DNA from 2 places in the Paenibacillus sp. KS1 genome. Region 2 is predicted to be linked to the other one. Evidence: predicted binding sites of a transcription regulator. Region 2 holds the regulator's gene; the other holds the start of a gene.
What was found. The regulator Rex, encoded in region 2, represses fermentation and respiration genes when NADH is low (regulators of the CRP and FNR family bind a similar motif). The targets are predictions, from matches to a motif close to TTGTGAAATATTTCACAA.
Positions count from the first base shown of each region.

Region 1: adhE (bifunctional acetaldehyde-CoA/alcohol dehydrogenase) is a predicted target of Rex. The motif match lies at 5,805-5,822, and genes of this name have one in related genera.

Region 1 covers NZ_MAIS01000030.1:34,220-44,843, reverse strand. Annotated here, with positions in the region: gene pflA (pyruvate formate-lyase-activating protein) at 1-110, opposite strand, end outside; gene pflB (formate C-acetyltransferase) at 292-2,559, opposite strand; gene adhE (bifunctional acetaldehyde-CoA/alcohol dehydrogenase) at 3,061-5,688, opposite strand; gene BBG47_RS12280 (Crp/Fnr family transcriptional regulator) at 6,100-6,819, shown strand; gene BBG47_RS12275 (alpha-L-fucosidase) at 6,981-8,390, opposite strand; gene BBG47_RS12270 (hypothetical protein) at 8,664-9,404, opposite strand; gene BBG47_RS12265 (ABC transporter permease) at 9,558-10,624, opposite strand, start outside.
Region 2 covers NZ_MAIS01000023.1:58,478-69,101, reverse strand. Annotated here, with positions in the region: gene panB (3-methyl-2-oxobutanoate hydroxymethyltransferase) at 1-766, shown strand, start outside; gene panC (pantoate--beta-alanine ligase) at 763-1,653, shown strand; gene panD (aspartate 1-decarboxylase) at 1,664-2,050, shown strand; gene BBG47_RS10150 (tetratricopeptide repeat protein) at 2,255-2,911, shown strand; gene dinG (ATP-dependent DNA helicase DinG) at 3,057-5,927, shown strand; gene BBG47_RS10140 (redox-sensing transcriptional repressor Rex) at 5,944-6,591, shown strand; gene BBG47_RS10135 (amidohydrolase) at 6,588-7,898, shown strand; gene BBG47_RS10130 (hypothetical protein) at 7,914-8,432, shown strand; gene BBG47_RS10125 (quinolinate synthase) at 8,676-9,239, shown strand; gene BBG47_RS10120 (AAA family ATPase) at 9,211-10,624, shown strand, end outside.

The DNA of each region.
Region 1 (10,624 bases), on a different contig from region 2:
TTATGGCAATATTGGCATTTGAGCGCGCACCCCTGCATGAATAAAATAAATCGTATGCCAGGTCCATCAACGGTACCGAATGTTTCTAACGAGTGAATACGTCCGATCATCTCTATCACTTTCCTCTCCAGCCCATTACAACCTGCTTACATGACAAGAGGGGCGCTCCCTCCCAGCCATTGACCGAGAGGTACTAGGCATGTGGTGTAGTTGCGCCCCTTTACTTATCAAATATCGAGTATATCCTTTACATTGCTCAACTTACTTCAATTTCAACCGTTCAGAAGGTTCTTACATCGAACCATGGAATGTGCGGTTGATTACATCCAATTGCTGCTCGCGAGTCAGTTTGATGAAGTTAACTGCATAACCCGAAACGCGAATTGTCAATTGCGGGTAGTTCTCTGGATGTTCCATCGCGTCCATCAGCTGTTCACGGTCGAACACGTTAACGTTCAGATGGTGTGCATTGCTGCCGAAGTATCCATCCATCATCGATACGAGGTTGGATTTGCGAACATCAAGTTCTTTACCAAGCGCCTTAGGTACGATAGAGAATGTGTTCGAGATTCCATCCAAGCTGTGCTCATATGGAAGCTTCGCTACCGAGCTAAGCGATGCGAGCGCACCCTTCTTATCACGGCCATGCATTGGGTTCGCGCCTGGAGCGAACGGTTCGCCAGCTTTACGTCCGTCAGGAGTTGTACCTGTCTTCTTACCGTACACAACGTTCGACGTAATCGTCAGTACCGATTGTGTTGGCAATGCATTACGATAAGCTTTATGCTTGCGAATCATGTTCATGAACGATTCAACCAGTTCAACAGCGATGCTGTCTACGCGATCATCGTTGTTACCGTAGCAAGGATATTCACCTTCGATTTGGAAGTCAACGGCGATGCCTTCTTCGTTGCGAATCGGTGTTACCTTAGCATATTTGATTGCACTCAAGGAGTCAGCTGCTACCGACAAGCCGGCAATACCGCAAGCCATTGTGCGCAAGATTTCTTTATCATGCAGCGCCATCTCAATGCGCTCATAGCAATATTTATCGTGCATGAAGTGAATCACGTTCAGTGTGTTCATGTACAACTTCGCGAGCCATTCCATCATCTGCTTGAAGCGTTTCACAACCTCGTCGTAGTTCAATACATCGCTAGTGATTGGAGGAAGCTCTGGACCTACTTGCAAGCCAAGCTTCTCATCTTTACCGCCGTTGATGGCGTACAACAAGCATTTCGCCAAGTTGGCGCGAGCGCCGAAGAACTGCATTTGCTTACCGATGCGCATTGCAGATACACAACATGCGATACCGTAGTCGTCGCCGTAGATTGGACGCATCAGGTCGTCATTTTCATATTGAATGGAGCTTGTTTCAATCGATACTTTCGCACAATACTTCTTGAACGCTTCAGGAAGCTTTGTCGACCACAATACAGTCAAGTTAGGCTCTGGAGCAGGTCCCAAGTTGTACAAGGAATGCAAGAAACGGAAGCTGTTCTTCGTTACACGTGTTGTACCGTCAGAAGCCATACCACCGATCGATTCTGTTACCCAAGTTGGGTCACCGCTGAACAGGTCGTTGTAAGCAGGTGTGCGCAAGAATTTAACGATACGCAATTTCATAATGAAATGGTCAACCAATTCTTGAGCTTCTTGCTCTGTCAAAGTACCTTCTTGAATATCGCGTTCCACATACACATCGAGGAACGAGGATACACGACCAAGGGACATTGCTGCACCGTTCTGTTCTTTGATGGCTGCCAAGTAACCGAAGTATACCCATTGGAACGCCTCTTGTGCGTTGACAGCTGGTTTCGAAATGTCCATACCGTGCATTGCAGCCATTTCTTTCAATTCAGCGAGTGCGCGAATTTGTTCTGAAATTTCTTCACGGTCACGGATAGTAACTTCATCCATTGCATCCAGCTCAAGATTCTTCAGATCGTTTTTCTTTTGTTTAATCAAGAAGTCTATACCGTACAGCGCTACACGGCGGTAGTCACCGATGATGCGGCCGCGGCCGTAAGCATCTGGCAAGCCTGTGATAATACCAGCTTTACGCGCCATGCGCATGTCGGATGTATAAGCATCGAATACGCCTTGGTTGTGTGTTTTGCGAATGTCTGTGAAAATTTTGATAACATCTTCCGGCATTTCGAAGCCGTATGCTTTACAAGCATCGATCATCATCTTAATACCGCCAAATGGTTGAATCGAGCGGCGGAACGGAGCATCCGTTTGTACACCTACTACTTTTTCTTTTTCTTTATCTAAGTATCCCGGTTTGTGCGATACGATCGTTGAAGGCGTGTTAACATCAACATCCCATACACCACCGCGTTCACGTTCTTCTTTGGAGAGCTGGCTCACGATATCCCACAGATCCTTCGTGTTTTGCGTTGGGCCTGCCAAGAATGCTTCATCGCCCAAGTAAGGCTTGATGTGTCCGTCCAAGAAGTTCGGGACATCCACGTGAGTTTGCCATTTGCCTGCTTTGAATCCACGCCAAGGATTCATTTCATTTGTTTCTGTCATGTTCTTTTCCATCACCGACATCGTAATCCCTCCATACATGTTTGTTTTTCTGTATGTGTTGTAATCGAATTGAAAGCACACACCCAGCAAGATGTTCTCGTTCCCATTTCACATTGCTTGTGATGATTTTCACGAAAAAGGCTGCAAGGCGGTTATCTTATCTTTCGCATTCGTTCGATAGCTGCCTTTTCGTAATGCCGAGTGAGGCTATGCAGCAAGTTTTTTAGAGGCGAATTCTGAACCTTTTTCGTTCCTCCCTTGCTACGCCTTCATTGTACCTCTTTTCACACTTTCAATTATGTGATATTTATCACAATATAAGCTAGGCAAATGATTTTTTTCACATAATATAATTCAAAATGTTGTAATCTCCACTGCTGCCCTGCTTTTTGCAGGTGCTTAGCACTTGATTAGCACTCGTTTACCGCTTTATAAGCAATGAGTTCAGTAGTTGATAAACAACAAAGACAGCGGGGAAGATCTCCCCCGCTGCCCACTGCCCTGCTATCGTATCATTCTTACTTATTCAAATCGTCCATAGAATGCGTTCCGATATACATCAGCCAACTCTGTTACGAGTGGAAGCTTCGGATTCGCTGTTGTACATTGGTCTTCAAAGGCGCGGTCTGCCAAGTAATCAACATTGGATTCGAAGTCCTTGGCATCGAAGCCAATTGCTTGGAACGATTCTGGAATACCCAGTTCGCGGTTCAATTCCCGAATTGCGTTGATAAGGCTGTTCACACCCTCTTCCGTTGTGCGGCATGGAAGACCGAGGATGCGTGCAATTTCCGCGTAGCGCTCATCAGCTACGAAGTGGTCATATTTCGGGAACGAAGCGTACTTCGTAGGCTTTTTCGCGTTGTAACGAATGACATGCGGCATGAGAATCGCATTCGTGCGACCATGTGCAGTATGGTATTGCGCTCCCCATTTATGCGCCAAGCTGTGGTTGATGCCTAGGAACGCATTCGCGAATGCCATACCAGCAAGTGTCGATGCGTTGTGCATTTTCTCGCGCGCTTTCGGACATGCTTCATGATGAGATTTCACCAAGTTCTCGAACACGAGCTGAATGGCCTTTATTGCCAGACCATCAGTATAGTCGCTTGCCATCACCGATACATACGCTTCAATCGCGTGCGTCAAAACGTCCATTCCCGTATCAGCAACTGCCGTCTTCGGCAAGCTGTACACGAACTCTGGGTCAATAATCGCTACGTCCGGCGTCAGCTCATAATCAGCAAGCGGATATTTCGTGTTACCTTTTTCCTTATCCGTAATAACCGCGAACGAGGTTACTTCCGAACCAGTACCCGAAGTCGTTGGAATTGCGACGAACTTCGCCTTCTGGCCAAGACGTGGATATTTGAATGTACGCTTGCGGATGTCTAAGAACTTCTGCTTCAGGTTATCGAATTCAGCATCTGGATGTTCGTAGAACAGCCACATGCCCTTCGCTGCATCCATCGGCGAGCCGCCGCCCAAGGCGATAATGCAGTCTGGCTCGAAGCTGAGCATCATTTCTGTACCGCGTTCCACTGTCTTCGTCGAAGGATCTGGCTCGACATCCGAGAACACTTCAATGACGACTGGGTTGCGGCGTTGACGCAAATAGTATTCCAGCTTCTCCACGTAGCCCAGCTTCACCATCATTGGGTCGGTAACAATCATGACACGGCTAATATCCGGCATCTTCGCCAAGTATTGCGTTGCACCCTTCTCGAAGTAAATCTTATTTGGCACCTTGAACCATTGCATATTCACTGTACGCTTCGCCACCCGTTTAATATTCAGCAAATTGACCGCTGTTACGTTCGAAGAAGTTGAGTTGCGGCCATACGATCCGCAGCCAAGTGTCAACGAAGGAATATTGGTGTTGTACAAGTCTCCAATCGCGCCATGAGTAGAAGGAGAGTTGACCAGAATGCGGCCCGTTTGCAGACGGTCGGCGAACTTACGAATTACCTCGTCATCATTCGAGTGGATGACCGAAGAGTGACCCATACCGCCAAATGCCACAATTTCAGCCGCGCGGTCAACGCCTTCTTCTGCGGTCTTCACCTTGTAGCAAGCAAGCACGGGGCTCAGCTTCTCTGCAGACAGTGGGAACTTCGGCCCCACACCATCCAGCTCAGCTACAAGTATCTTCGTTGTATCTGGTACTTGAAGTCCGGCCATCTCAGCAATCTTCTTCGCAGATTGGCCCACGATGTTCGGATTCACCGCACAGGTGTCTGTCTTCATTGCCATCGCTTGGAGCTTGCCGGTCTCTTCCTTGTTCAAGAAGTAGCAGCCCTGAGCGGTCATCATTTTCTTCGTTTGCGCGTAAATCGGCTCTTCAATGATGACAGCTTGCTCGGATGCGCAGATCATGCCATTATCGAACGTCTTGGACAGAATCAAATCCGTTACCGCTTGATTCAGATCAGCCGTCTTCTCGATGAAGCACGGCACGTTGCCTGGGCCAACGCCTAAGGCAGGCTTGCCGCAGCTATAAGCGGAGCGAACCATACCAGCACCGCCTGTCGCCAGGATTAGCGCCACATCAGGGTGGTTCATCAAGCCGTTAGTCGCATCCATCGACGGATACTCAATCCATTGGATACAATGCTCAGGAGCACCATATTTCACCGCTGCCTCATGCAGGATTCGAGCTGCTTCCGCACTGCATTTCTGAGCGGATGGATGGAAGCCGAAAATAATCGGGTTGCGTGTCTTTATCGCGATGAGCGCCTTGAACATGGTTGTTGAAGTTGGGTTCGTTACCGGCGTAATCCCCATGACAATTCCAACCGGTTCCGCAATCTTCATATAAGCACCCTGCGGATTGTCCTCGATGACACCTACCGTTTTGTCATACTTGATATAGTTGTGGATATATTCAGTTGCGAAAATGTTTTTCGTAATTTTATCTTCATACACACCGCGACCCGTTTCTTCAACAGCCATCTTGGCAAGCATCATATGCTTATCCAAGCCAGCGAGTGCCATTTGCTGTACGACCTTGTCGATCTGCTCTTGGTTCATGTCCATAAATGCTTCCTGCGCCTTATTAGCGCGGTCAATCAGTTGCTGAATGTGCTTCGTAACATCGACTTGCTCCGTTTTTTTCTCTACAGTTGGTTTCGTTTCTTGTTTTGTCGCCATTCTCTCCGCCTCCATTCATGGATACCTTGCAATGAACCTAAGAAAGGGTTTCTCTATACGGTGTGTCTGCTGTTCTGTTACGGTCCTTTTCTGAGGTTCGTGTTGGTTACAATTGTTTGTGAATCATTTCACACTTTCATTGTATCCATCTTTCGTGTGTTAGTATGTGATTAATTTCACAACACTGATTGATTTTACTTATTTTTTATTTCTCCCCGATTTTATTTGATTGGCGTGATATTAATCACTCGATTTAACCAAACTGTAAATAATTTTAATCGTAAATAAATTGACAACTGCGTGCGGAACATCCATGATAGTAATACGTATTCATATAGTGAAACTTGTCACATGGAATTCTTTGGGTCAAAATTACTAAAATTTGAAATATGTAAATTGGAGGGGAACAGAGTGACTAACATCACCGACAAATTTGGAGAGCCCTGCAATACCTCTTGTTTCTCAGAACAGAATGTAGAACGATTAATCAATATCGGTAAAGAACGTACCTATCCTGACAGCTCTCATCTCTTCTGGGAAGGAGATCTATCTGATAAGCTGTTCCTCCTGAAGAGCGGACGTGTAAAAATCACAAAGTCTACAGATGAAGGCAAAGAGCTAATTCTGTACATGTATCAAGCTGGGGATTTGGTCGGCCAAGTTGATCCATTCCATAGTACAAAGCACACTTTCACAGCGGAAGTCCTTGAAGAAGCTGAGGTATTGCTTATTGAGCAGAAGGATATTGAGATTCTCATATGCCAGCACTGCGACTTCTCAATTGATTTCATGAAGTGGATGGGGATCCATCACCGCCTGACTCAGACCAAGTTCCGCGATCTAATGATGTATGGTAAACCAGGCGCGCTATGCTCCACTCTCATCAGATTGTCCAATACTTACGGTGAAGAATTAGAAGACGGCGGTCTCCTGATCAACAAAAAAATTACACATACCGATCTATCGAATATGATCGGCGCTACTCGTGAGAGCGTCAATCGTATGCTAAGCGATCTTCGCAAACGCGATGTTATTGAATATGAGAATGGTATGATTGTCATTCGCGAATTAGAACACCTGCGGGAAGTATGTCATTGTGAAATGTGCCCGAATGAAATTTGCCGCATCTAATACAAAACGCCCTCATGCAAGCTCATGGCATGAGGGCCTTACTTCTGTTTACCTCTACAGATAGGGTACTGCTAACGGTTTCCCGATATGAATAAGGAACATGTCCATTCCATTCTACTCCCTACCCATTGTACTTTCCTCACCGATTTTTTCTAATGCACTTAATTGGCTGTGAGACGGAACACATGTGCAATTGGTGCCTTGCCCCCTACTTCATGTGCGGGCAGCTTTACATGCAATCCTGCTTCGTCAGAGTGGAATTGAAGCTTCTCATCTATCCCTACCAAATGAATTGCCGTTACCTTGTCTGTACACGGAAGAATGATGTTATCGTTAACATTAGTATCTTCAGACGGATATAAATACGTGCAATATACCTTATCGTCCTTGCGTGTAAAGGCGCAGCGCTGTGTAAAGTAAGGAGCGCAGATGCGCGTTCCATAGACGGCTTCCCCATAGGTGCCCATCCACGCGCCAAGTTCCTTGATGCGAGCAATCGCACCCTCAGGAATCCGACCATCCGGCTGTGGCCCAACATTTAGAGCCAGATTTCCTCCCTTGGCGACTACCTCCATCAGAATATGAACAAGTTGTCGGGTTGTCTTGTACTTGTCCTCAAAACGGAAGGAGAAGGATGTTCCCATCGTAATGCAGCTTTCCCATGGAACATTCATCGCTTCACTTGGAATCGTCTGTTCCGGCGTAATAATATTCTCATATGGCCCTCCAACCGTACGGTCGGCAGATAGCAGCCATGGCTGCTTCTCTCTAGCTTTCTCCACGACTTCTCCGAGACGGATATCCTGAGATACACGGCTCTCCTTGCATACCCAACCAGCATCCAACCACAATACATCGATACGTCCGTAGTCTGTTAACAGCTCCATGATCTGTTCATGAGTAAACTGAACGAACTGCTCCCACAATTCAGGATACTCCTGCGGATTATAGGACGGGCCCCGCCACGTTGGGTTGCTTCGCTCCATCCCTGGTGCCCAATAGGTAGGTGTATGCCAGTCTGCCTTAGAGAAATAGGCTGCAATCGCCAATCCTCTGTCACGGAAAGCATCAAAAAGATGCCTACATACATCTGCGTACTTATGGGTATGGAATGGCGTCTGTGCACCTGTTATCCGATAGTCTGTTGTTTTGGTGTCCCACATGCAAAAACCATCATGATGCTTCGTCGTAAAAATCAAATACTTGAAGCCGCCTTCAACAGCAAGATCCGCCCATAATTCAGGCTGGAAGCGCAGCGGATTAAATGTCTTATTTAGATCGAAGTATTGCTGCTTCAGCTCTTCGGCATCATAATCCCAATCCACACTATCTCGCGACCACTCTTCATCGACATCACTAAGCGCCCACGACTCTACGATACCGAGCTGGGAATAGGTTCCCCAATGCATCATTAAGCCCAGCTTCTGATCCTTGAACCATTCCAGCTGTTCAAGCAACTCAGGGCGATCTGGCTTCACCCATTCGTCTTCCGCACTGAAGTTATGTACCCCTTGCTGCACGATCTGCTCATCCTCACGTGGTTCTGCCTGTTGCTGAATGGTTTCACTCATCTCGCTTATCCTCCTCTGTCTGTTCATTGATGAAATCGAACCATTGTACTAACAAAAATATCTATTTCTAGTTAACCAGAAACCGCTCTCAATCTGCAATACAAAAACAAGGACACAAGAAATTTGCGGGGAAAATGAATAAACGAGCGGAAAATTCTATAAATGATGTTCTTTGTCAAGGATCCTGCACATCATGCATATTCACACAAAAAAGCCCCCAACATGAGACGCGCGTCCCGCGCTCACATTGAGGACTGTATGGATATGCATCCTTTATGGAGTGATGATGAATTCAATCTGGTCATCTGGCTGCAGAACAAGCTTCCGCCCCTCGGCCACCGTCATCTTCTTCCCATTTACCTTTAATGTAAAGTCTATCGTTTTTTCCATTTTCCGCTGACCGATGTGCAGCACTTGCTTGCCGTCATCTGACAAGGAGATTTGTGCAAACTCATCAATTAAATCGTTTACATTCATATTCTTTTTCCAGCTGACCACATAGGTATTGGTCATTTCTGGGATCGTAGTGCCTCCGTCGATACTCAATGTCAGTCCTGCAGTAGGCAGGGAATTCGTCTTGACATCCATTCGCTTCACAAACACAACAACCGTATCACCTGGGCCGACGATCTTCTCCATCGCTGTAGGCTGCCTAAGTTCTTCATCATTGACCACGATGCCCCATCCCATCTTCGTATCCAGGGCAACATCTCCGACGGACATGATCGCACCATCCTCTTCCGAGATCTTCACAATTCCTGTCTGCTTCAAGGAATCGGTAACGGTCATGCCTGACTTCCAATCAATCTCAATGCGTTCTGACAAGTTCGGTATATAGGAACCGCCCTCGATAGTAACAGTCACCTTCGAAGCCGGACTAGATTGCTCTTCTGCCTGCTGCTCCTGCTCAGTTGTCTTGGAGCAAGCAGTGATTATGCATATCAACAACATCAGTACAACAAGAACTTTGGAGTGTTCGGCGTAGTTGCGAATGCGTAGCCATCGTCTTTTCATTACGTCAACTCACTTTCTTGCCTTCTCTACCTATAAACATACAGGTTTCTTAGTCTATTATGCAATAAGATGAGCAAGAAATCGTATCAATCCCGTAACAAAATCCGATCGAATTATGAATTGATCGACATAAATATGAGAGTTGGCCCTAATTTATACAACTACTTCCTCCAGGATTTTCTTCATATAGGTTTTTCGTGCAGCGAAAAAGAATAGCGCCTGCATCACAACGAACATGCTCACGACTGTCAATGCATACCCCATCATATTGGAATAGACCATGTTGCTTAATGTCTTCAAGGCGAACAGCGTATGAACGCTACCTACCATGCATGGTGCAAAGAAGATAAGCCCTACTTGGAACGTAACTACACGGCGTATCTCCACAATCGACAAGCCAATTCGCGTTAACCCCTTGAAGTATGCCTGATCATCCTGCAGTTCGGTGAACAATTTGAAGTAGATGACACTTCCGCTCGCAATAAAAAATAACAAACTAATAAACAAACCGATGAACATCCCTAGAGAGGACACTTGGTTCGTGCTGCTCCAATCATACACCCTGCTTGAGATTCTGATACTGTCATCTTCCTCTTCGTTAAACGACACGTGCTCCCGAATCTTTTTGTCTAAAGCCAAGGAATACTCCCAATCCGACCAATTGAATGCATGTCCATATCGAGCTCGGTCAGCCGGCGCCTTATCGAAAAAAGGGGCAAACAAATCATCGCTAACGACTAACACATTGTAAACGCCTATACCTGAATTGATTACATTTCTTGTGGTCTTTTCCCGAATATGCCCGGATACCTTTGTAGACGTATCTCGAATCATGATCGTTACAGGCCCTGGATATCCCAAATATAGTTTCGAATCACTTGGTTCATCCACATTCAAGGGCTCACGAAGAACAAGAACCATCTCATCGTTCATAAGGGATAGGGGTGGTCCCCCCTCCATCGCAATGATCCGATTATAATCAGACACACTAACCATTGCTCCATAATTCTCTGACAATTCAGCTTGCATGTAATACACTTCAACATATCTGAAGGCAGCATCTTGTTCTATCTCGTTCTTTGTGCTGTCCCCCCAAGCCTTTATCATATCCGGTTTGATCGGCTGCTGTCTGTCCTTCGTCCAGGTGATGACGTAACTTTGCGGCATATCATTCAACTGCTTCCGCTTCATCGTCTGATCGAACGCATAAAAGCTTGCGG
Region 2 (10,624 bases):
ATTGGCAGAGGAAGCGGGCGTCGATATTATCCTCGTCGGTGATTCCTTGGGCAATGTCGTGCTAGGCTATGATTCTACATTGCCAGTTACGATCGATGATATGGTATACCACTCCCGCGCAGTGCGCCGGGGAGCGCCGAACACGTTTATTGTGACTGATATGCCATTCATGACTTATCACAGCACAGTGGCTGAGACGCTGAATGGGGTTCGCCGCATTATGCAAGAAGGACACGCAACAGCTGTGAAAATGGAAGGCGGAGCGGAGATTGCACCTATGGTCAAGGCTTGTGTGCAGGCAGGTGTGCCGGTACTCGGACATATCGGCTTGACACCGCAATCGGTACATCAAATTGGAGGATATCGAATCCAAGGCAAGACGATGGAAGATGCACAGCGATTGCTTGAAGATGCCCTAGCACTGCAGGAGGCGGGAGCCTTCGGTGTTGTACTAGAACTTGTGACGGATGAGGTGGCTGCTTATATCTCAGAACGGCTAGAGATTCCGACAATCGGAATCGGAGCCGGTGTCAAATGTGATGGGCAGGTGCTCGTATTCCATGATATCGTGCGATATGATGCAGACTATCGTCCTAAGCGGTTCGTAAAAACATATGCGGATGTAGGAACGACCATTCGTGAAGCGTTTGCTTCTTATGTAGAAGAAGTGAAGCAGCGCACATTCCCAGCCCAGGAGCATGTATTCGCTGCAGATGAGGAATTAGCAGGACAATTATACGGAAGTGGGAAGGTGCAGACACCATGATCACAGTACATTCCATACAAGAGCTGAGAGACGCGCTGCGTCGCATGAAGCTTGAACATAGACGACCGGACGGAGACCCAACCATTGGCTTCGTTCCGACGATGGGGTATTTACATGATGGGCATGCGAGCTTGTTAAGCAAGGCTCGCAGTCAATGCGATATTGTAGTCCTAAGTATATTCGTCAATCCGATTCAGTTCGGGCCGAACGAAGATTATGAGAAGTACCCTCGTGACGAAGAGCGGGATCTGGCGGTAGCGAAGAAGCATGGTGCCGATATCGTATTCATGCCAACACCAGACATGATGTATCCTTCACCTACCAAAACCAAAGTGCATGTGGATGACATTACAAGTCCGCTGTGCGGTGCTACGCGACCGGTTCACTTTGACGGTGTGACAACCGTTGTTACGAAGCTGTTCCACCTCGTGCAGCCAGATCAAGCCTTCTTCGGGATGAAGGATGCACAGCAGGTTGCTGTCATTCAGCGCATGGTGGAGGACTTGAATTTCCCAGTTGAGATTGTTCCATGTCCGATTGTACGCGAAGCAGATGGTCTGGCAATGAGCTCGCGCAATGTGTATTTGTCTGAGGAAGAACGGACACAAGCGCTCGTACTATCCCGCTCACTGGGTCAAGTTGACGTCTGGCTTGAAGAGAATCCGCAGCTGACAGCCCCAATGCTTCAGCAGAAGATGAAGGGCATGATAGCACAGCAGCCGCTGGCAGACATCGACTATGTAGAAGTATTGAGCTTCCCAGATTTGGAGCCACTGGCGCCTGAGATGTCGCTAGATCAGCGAAGCACCAATATTTTGATTGCACTTGCAGTCAAATTCGGTCGGACAAGATTAATTGATAATCGTATGTTAACTCATGGAGAGTAGGGTGAGCTAGATGATGCGCGAAATGATGAAATCCAAAATTCACCGTGCTACGGTGACAGAAGCAAATCTGAACTATGTTGGCAGTATTACGATCGATGAGCATTTAATGGAGCTGGCTGATATTTGGGCGAATGAAAAAGTTCAGATCGTAAACAATTATAATGGAGCTCGCTTAGAAACTTACGTGATTCCAGGGCCTAAGCATTCAGGGGTGATTTGCTTGAATGGTGCGGCAGCTCGATTGGTACAACCAGGGGACAATGTCATTATTATTTCTTACGCATCCATGACGAATGAAGAGGCGCGTCAATACAAGCCGAATATTGTTTTTGTTGATGATGATAACAAGCCTGTTGAAGTAATGAAACTAACAGAAGAGCATTCAACTATTCGTTAATGCATTTCGATTATGGGCATGATTAATGGCCGAATTGCTTGCTTGCGCTACCATGCAGGACGTATTGCTGCTCTGCTTCGCTGACAACGGAAGCCAGCGCACGGGAATCGTTGGAGCACCGAATGAAACTTAGCTGTGAGGCACACAATGAACGTGAGCCGATAAGACAACGATACGCAACACTTGTGAAGGTGGGATGGAATCGTGCTGCAACATGTATTCGAGACCATAAATGAACTGTTGGATGAAGTGATTGCTCAATACCCGCATGCGAAGGGAAAGCAAAAACAGGAACTCGATCATCAAGTGTCGCTGCTTCGCTCCATGAGTGACCATATTGTGGAGGAATGGCTGCGCTTCGAAGAGCGTCTGTCATTGTTAAGGCCCAAAGCAGGCAAGGGAAGCTCAGTCCCCGTACAGCCATGCCCAGTGAAGGAGAGCAAAATAGCTATTCCGGACTATGGGGATCCCTATCAGCGGGGTCAGGGGTATTATTTGCTCATGATGTATAAGGAAGCAGTTATGTTTTTGGAACAGGCGGCTAAGATTCAGCCAGAGAATATCGAGGTGCGCGCGTATTTGGCGATGTCGCACTTGCATTTAGGGAATTGTCAGGAAGCAGGACATCATTTTCAACTTATCATACCTTTGACTGACAAAAACAGCATGAAGGCCATTGCCTGCAATGCGCTTGGCTGCATTCATGCGAAGCAGCATCAGTTTGCACAGGCAGAAGCATGCTTCCTGAAGGCGCATGAATGGGATCCGGCTCTGCCGGAACCGATTATGAATTTGAAGGTATGCCAGTCCAAAAGCGGTCATTTTGAACTCGGCGGCGAGCACATGATGCATATCCAATAACATGCATGTAATATCAATGATTCATGACATCGGAGGGGAACGACTGTGTGGAAAAAATACGCACAGATGTTTCCCTCTAGTCATTTCCAAACGCCTGAACATCTGTTATGCTAAGAACAGAAATTGTGAGAGGAAAGCTATTGAGATGAGATTTGCTGTTTTGGATTTTGAGACGACCGGCAGTCAGCCGAACGATGAAATAATTCAAATTGGTTTGGTTATTCTTGGCCATGATTTGAAGATAGAACGCGAATATCATACGCTTGTGCGGCCAACTGTTCCCATACCGGAATTTATATCGCAGCTTACTGGCATTACCGAGGAAGATGTGAAGGATGCTCCGGATATTGATGATGCCATGACGGGGCTTGTTCCTTTGCTAGGGGATGTCGTACTGGTCGGCCATAATGTGGCCTTCGATTATCAATTCCTATGCAGGGCGCTGGAACAGACGGGATATTTGCCGTTCACAGGTCGTATATTAGATACAATTGAGCTGCTTCGCATCCTCTTTCCATCGCTGCCTTCCTTCCAGCTTGGTTCTGTGTCACATGAGATGGGGATTGTTCATGATCGCCCGCACCAAGCAGACAGTGATGCGCGGGCGACAGCAGATATATTTATTCGCTGCTTAGAAGCGATTGACCAGCTTCCGTTATTGACGCTACAGCGCGTCGTTGATGTGTTTGGCGATCAAGAGGAGCGGGATTTGAAATGGCTGCTTGCAGAGAAGCTTCAGGAGCGTGAGGTGTCTGATTGGACAGAAGAAGAAGGGTATTATCCGTTCCGCCAATTGACGTTGAAGCAAGCGGATTGGACAGAGACGGAGGCGCCGCGTGATTCTTCAGCAGAGAACCCGCTTAAGGGAGTAACCTTCGCTCAGTTCCTGGATCAGGTCAAGACGAATCTGGCAAGCCGCTTGGATAATTATGAGCCGCGCGAATCGCAGGAGCAGATGTTCAATGAAGTGATGGAGTGCTTCGAACAAGAGCATCACCTGCTAATCGAAGCGGGTACTGGTACCGGCAAGTCGCTTGGGTACTTGCTGCCATCCATATATCAGAGTGTTTCTCAAGAGAGCAAAGTGATTGTTAGCACACACACAATCAATCTGCAAGAACAGCTGAGACAGCGTGATTTGCCGCTCTTGGAGAAGATTGTGCCGGTTCCATTTAAGGCATCCGTATTAAAAGGCCGCAGTCACTATTTGTGTTTGAGAAAATTTGAACATAAAATAAGTAATAGAGAGTATGTACATGCACGCGATGATAGTTTGACAGCTGCCCAAATGCTGGTGTGGCTCAGTCAGACGGAGCATGGAGATGATGAAGAACTGCATTTCGTTCATAAGGGTGCAGACTTCTGGGATACCGTTGCCAGTGATAGTGATTCCTGTCTGAATCGCGCATGTCCTTGGTTCCGTCGGTGCTTCTACCACCGGGCGAAGAATGATGCGAATTTATCGGACATAATTATAACGAATCACTCCCTATTGTTTACGGACGTGATTGCGGAGCATCGTTTGCTCCCCGCATACGAGCAGCTTGTCGTAGACGAAGCACATCACTTCGAAGAAACGGCAGGCAAACATTTAGGCATTCACTTGCAATATTTTTCACTCATTCATCCGCTGACCCAATTGTTCAAAGACAGCAAGAATGGTGCGCTTGTATTGCTGCAGCAGCGTCTTCGCTTGTCAGGCAATGAAAAAGCGCTCGTATGGGCTGAAGGGATTGAGAAGCTGTTAACACAGCTTGTCGATGTTAAGGATCAATGGGATCGGCTGCATGAGCTGCTCTATCAAATGCTTCCTTCCATGAATGAAGCGGGGCAGGCGGAAGGCGGGCAAGCTGTTCTCCGGCTGCCATCTGGCAATCGTCCTGATGGATGGAGCTCCGTATCGGAGCTCGAAGGCGATATTCACACGCGTTTAAGTGATATTGTTCGTTCGGGGGAGAAGCTCGTCAATGAATGGAAGGATTATGATGATGATGAAGTGCAGGGCGTCACGGCTGATGTGACAGGTTTATTCAAGGACATAGGGCAGCTTCGCGATGAATTCCGTGAATTTATGCAAGGCAAGGATGCGGATACCGTGTACTGGATGGAAGGCAATCTCCAATACAAGCATAAATCAATGCAAATGTATGCGGTCCCTGTCGATGTAAGCGAAGCGTTGAAGCGATACTTCTTCGAGCCGAAGAAGAGCGTAATCTTAACTTCGGCTACATTGTCCGTTGATAAATCATTCCAATTCGTAGCTGAACAGCTTGGCTTGAAGGATGCGGAACGGGATGGTCGTCTAAATACGGTCATACTTCCGTCGCCGTTCAACTACCGGGAACAAGCACTTGTTGTCATCCCGCGTGACTTCCCTAGTGTGAAGGGAGCATCAGATGCCAAGTTTAACTCGACGCTGATGCAGTCCTTGGCTGATGTAGCCAAGGTAACAGAAGGACGTATGCTTGTCTTATTCACGTCATACCGCATGCTGCGGGATGTGTATGAACCGCTGAAGGAGGCGCTTAGCCTGCATGGCATTCAAGTGCTGGGACAAGGGATTGACAGCGGCAACCGAAGCAAGCTGACACGCCGATTCCGAGATCAGCCGAATTCAGTCCTGCTAGGAACGAGCAGCTTCTGGGAAGGCGTTGATATTCCAGGAGATGCGTTGACATGTCTTGCGATTGTACGGCTGCCATTCCAGCCACCGAATCATCCACTCGTGGAAGCGAAGTGCGATCGGCTGAAGCGGATGAATCAGAATCCATTCCGCAAATATTCCGTCCCACAGGCTGTAATTCGCTTCAAGCAAGGATTCGGCCGCCTTGTGCGTACGACGCAGGATAAGGGAATTGTCATCATTTATGACACTCGTGTAATAGAGACAAGCTACGGCAAACATTTTCTTTACTCGCTGCCTGGCCCAAAAATGGAGCATATGGCAACAGAACAACTTGTACCACGTATTGATACGTGGCTAGACCATAATCAAAGAGGCATTGGAGAGCGATGAGAGGGGCTTGTTCAGAATGAAAGCACTAAAGATATCAGAAGCTGTCGTTCGGCGATTACCCGTGTATTTACGTCATCTATTGGAATTGAAGCAGCGAGAAGTGCTCACAGTTTCTTCTCAAGATTTGGGACAGAAGCTGAACTTGAATCCTGCGCAAATTCGGAAGGATCTAGCGTATTTCGGCGACTTCGGCCGCAAGGGCATTGGGTATGATGTATCGTATTTGATTCAACAAATCAGACATATTTTGAAACTGGATCAAGTTATCCATGTTGGATTGGTCGGTGCAGGTAAATTAGGTCACGCACTCTGTAACTACACCGTATACTTGAAAGATAATATGAAGATCGTTGCAGTGTTCGATGCACAGGAATCCAAAATCAATACCGAGATAAATAACCTGAAAGTTCAGCCGATGTCTGACCTAATTACGACGGTACGCGAGAAGCAAATCCGTATCGGGATTATCACGGTTCCTGCTACAGAAGCTCAGTATGTAGCTGATCAATTTGTAGAGGCGGGAGTAGAAGCGATCTTGAACTTTGCGCCTGTCATTTTGAGGGTTCCTTCGAATATCCGTGTGCATACTGCCGATTTTACAACGGATTTGTTCAGTTTGGCCTATTATTTATCTGATAATGGAAAGGAAGTACCCGCCGAATGACACACCGAATCATTATTAAAAACGGCATGTTCGCCGATTTGTCTCCAACTGCGAAGCAGTCCTCATTCCATGGGTTCATGGTTGTTGAGAATGATCGCATCGTTCATATTGGATCGGAGCTGCCAGAGCAATATGCAGCAGCTGATGCTGAAATCATCGATGGCAAAGGTCTATTCTTCATTCCAGGCCTTATTAATACACACGGGCATGCTGCAATGTCTCTGCTTCGTGGGTATGGGGATGACTTGGCGCTTCAGACATGGCTGCAGGAGAAAATGTGGCCAATGGAAGGCAAGTTCACGGCCAATGATGTCTATTGGGGAACTGCTCTGTCTGTGATCGAAATGCTGAAGGGCGGTACAACAACCTTCGTAGATATGTATGACTACATGGACGAAGTAGCGAAGGTATGTGAGCAATCCGGTATCCGTGCATCGCTTATGCGCGGTGCGATTGGCTTATGCCCAGAGGATGTACAGCGCGAGAAGCTGAACGAGGCGATTCAATTCGCGAAGGATTGGAATGGGAAGGCAGATGGCCGCATTCGTACGATTATGGCGCCGCATGCTCCATATACTTGTCCTCCAGCCTTTATTGAGAGCTTCGTACAGGCTGCTCATGATCTGGATTTGCCATTGCACACGCATATGTCAGAGACAAAGGCAGAAGTTGAACAGAATGTGAAGGATTATGGACTGCGTCCGGTTGCGCATTTGGAGAAGCTCGGATTCTTCTCCCGTCCTTCCTTCGTTGCGCATGCTGTCCATTTGACGGACGAAGAGATTGAGACGCTTGCGAAGTATCAAGTTGCGGTGTCCCACAATCCAGGAAGCAACCTTAAGCTTGCGAGCGGTGTCGCTCGTGTTCCTGAGATGCTGCGTGCGGGTGTTGTTGTATCCTTGGGAACGGACGGTGCAGCAAGCAACAACAATCTGGATATGTTCGAAGAAATTCGCCTTACGGCCTTGATTCATAAAGGGGTGTCCGGCGATCCAACTGCGGTTCCTGCTGCAGAGGCGCTGCGCATGGGTACGATCTATGGCGCGCAGACCATTCGTCTTGACGATATTGGAGCGCTTGAAGTAGGCATGAAGGCTGACTTCGTTGCGGTAGATATTGATCAGCCTCATTTCCTGCCACATACCGACTTGGTATCCCACATGGTATATTCAGCGTCTGCGAAAGATGTCAAGCATGTATGGGTTGACGGCAAGCAGGTTGTGAAGAATGGGGAATGTTTGACGATGGATGAAGAACGAATCCTTCGCGAGGCGCAGCAATGCTTTGATGGCTTGCTGGCAAGATAGGCAGGAGGAGAATTCATGCAGAGAAGACGCGTACGCCGGAGGTCGCATTGGAAGTGGTTGATTCCGGTACTCGTTCTCTTATTTCTAGTCGGATTGTTCTTCGCCACTTATCAGTATGTGCAATACATCAATAAGGACGAACGGGTCAAGGAAGCGGAAATAATAAAGCGGGCGAATGAAGCAGTGAAGCTCGTAAATGTGACAGAAGTGGAGAAGGGTGTATGGGATCAAGTCGTATACATGGTGCGGGGAACTGACGAACATGGTAAGGAGCAGACCGTGTGGGTACTCCCTGATAAGGTAACTCCTATGGCGGAATCAACCTCTAAAGAGACGATTCAAGCCCAGATAGAAGCCCAATATCCGGATGCGGATGTAATCCGCATTACGCCAGCATTTAAGGATGATCAATATGTATGGCAGGCATTGGTCAAACGCAAGGATGAACAAGGGGTTGTTCATTACTTCTATCATTTCTATTCATTTGCGAATGGTTCCTCAATAGGGGATGTCTATACGCTGCCTAATAAATAACGTATTCAATGTTAGCCAATAACGAGTAATAGGCGATTTTGCAGCGCTGCTGCTTTGCATATGACGTACATATTGTACGCTATGCGAAGCAGCAGCGCTTTTTGTATTGGAGTAAATCCATTTCGATGGCAATCATGGTACACATTACATCCATAGTTGAAGTGACATATGTGATATACTCTTGATATATCAGAAAGAGATTACTAGGGGTATTGATATATATTTGCAACAGGAGGTTTCAGCATGGCGAAAAAGATTCGAATCATGCCTACTTTGCTCATTATGGTCACGACAGCTGTTGCACTATTTGGAGGTTGGACACTGTATGAACGTAATTTCGTGAAGCAGCCTGTGGAACGAGTATTGAAGCAGCATGCTGAAATTACGCAGTATGATGTTCAATGGTATCCTGATGCGCTGCAAGTGAAGCTGAAGAGCAAGGATGGCACCAATATTAGCAGCCTGATTGAAAGAGTGTCGGACGAGCTGCAACAGAATTCGAGCGGGAAAAAAGTACAATTGGAATACTTGAATGATGAGAGCACGCCGCTTATCGATAAGTTATGGTCACGTGCAATGTTCGACATTGCAGATGCAATGGTACATCAGAAATACAGCGATATTCCTGTTAGGTTGAAGGAACTGCAGCAGCAAAATCCAGGTATTCAGATCCAAACGGAAATGGATTCACGATATGTGTATATTCAACTCAAGGATGAGAAAGGAAGCAAGACCGTATTGCTTCCTTTGCAAGCATCGCCTGTGGGGGTATGGCCTAATGAAAAAGCAACGGCAATCCGTTCGTAGTTGGGAATTGGCATTAGGGATCGTAATCCCAGCGATATTATTTGTCAGTTATCTTGGAGTTAATATATGGCCGGTCATCGCGGCAGTTGCCGCGATCAGTGCTCTTCTGCTGTTTGTAAATCGCAGAGGACAAGCTGGCTTGGCGCGTTCGTCAGGGCGTGCGAAGTCAGGCAATAATCAGATTAGTGAAATGAGCTTCGAGCGTATTGGCGGGCAGGATAGAGCCAAGAATGAATTGATTGAAGCTCTTGATTTTCTGGTACGGCCAGATGACATTCGTAAATTCGGGATTCGTCCAATGAAAGGAATATTGTTAACTGGCCCCCCAGGAACGGGGAAAACGTTAATGGCGAAAGCATCTGCTCATTATGCAGACGCGATATTTATTGGTGTGTCAGGCAGTGAGTTTGTTGAGATGTATGTCGGTGTCGGAGCGGGACGTGTACGAGAGCTGTTCAAGGAAGCAAGACAGCGTGCAGAGAAAGAGAAAAAACAAAATGCAGTTATCTTCATTGATGAAATTGATGTGATCGGCGGCAAGCGTGAAGGTGGACAACAAAAAGAGTATGATCAAACGCTCAACCAGCTGTTGACGGAGATGGATGGACTGTACGCAGATGAGTCACCGCGTATTCTGGTAATGGCGGCCACGAACCGTAAAGAGATGCTGGACAGTGCATTGCTGCGCCCAGGCCGTTTTGATCGTCATATCCAAGTAGATATGCCGGATAAGAAGGGACGCAAGCATATTTTGGAGCTGCATGCTACGAATAAGCCACTGGCGGAAGAAGTAAGTCTGGAGCAAATCGCAGAAGAAACGTTCGGCTTCTCAGGCGCTCAATTAGAGAGCGTCCTGAATGAGGCGGCTATCTATGCAATGCGTCAGGAGCAAGAGGCGATTACGATGGAGCATCTCTCGCTTGCGATTGATAAGACGTTAATGGGAGAGAAGAGTGATCGAGAGACGAATGAGGAAGAACGACGCCGGGTGGCGATTCATGAACTTGGACATGCGATAGCCGCAGAGCTTGTCCGGCCGGGAAGCGTATCTCAAGTTGCGTTAAGCCCTCGCGGCCAAGCATTAGGCTATGTTCGACATCAACCACAGGGAGATCGTTACCTGTATACAAAGCCATTTCTTGAGGAGCAAATCATCATTGCGCTGGGCGGATCGGTAGCAGAGGAGTTGTTCTACGGCAACCGCAGTACGGGCTCACAGGGGGACTTCGATCAAGCACTCAACATTGTAGAGACGATGGTGAATGCAGGATTGACGGATCTCGGCATTGTCCGTTTGAAACATCTCTCACCAGATGTCTTGACAAAAGAAACGCAGACGATTATGGTAGATTTGACCTATCGAACGCGTGAATTGTTGGAACAGC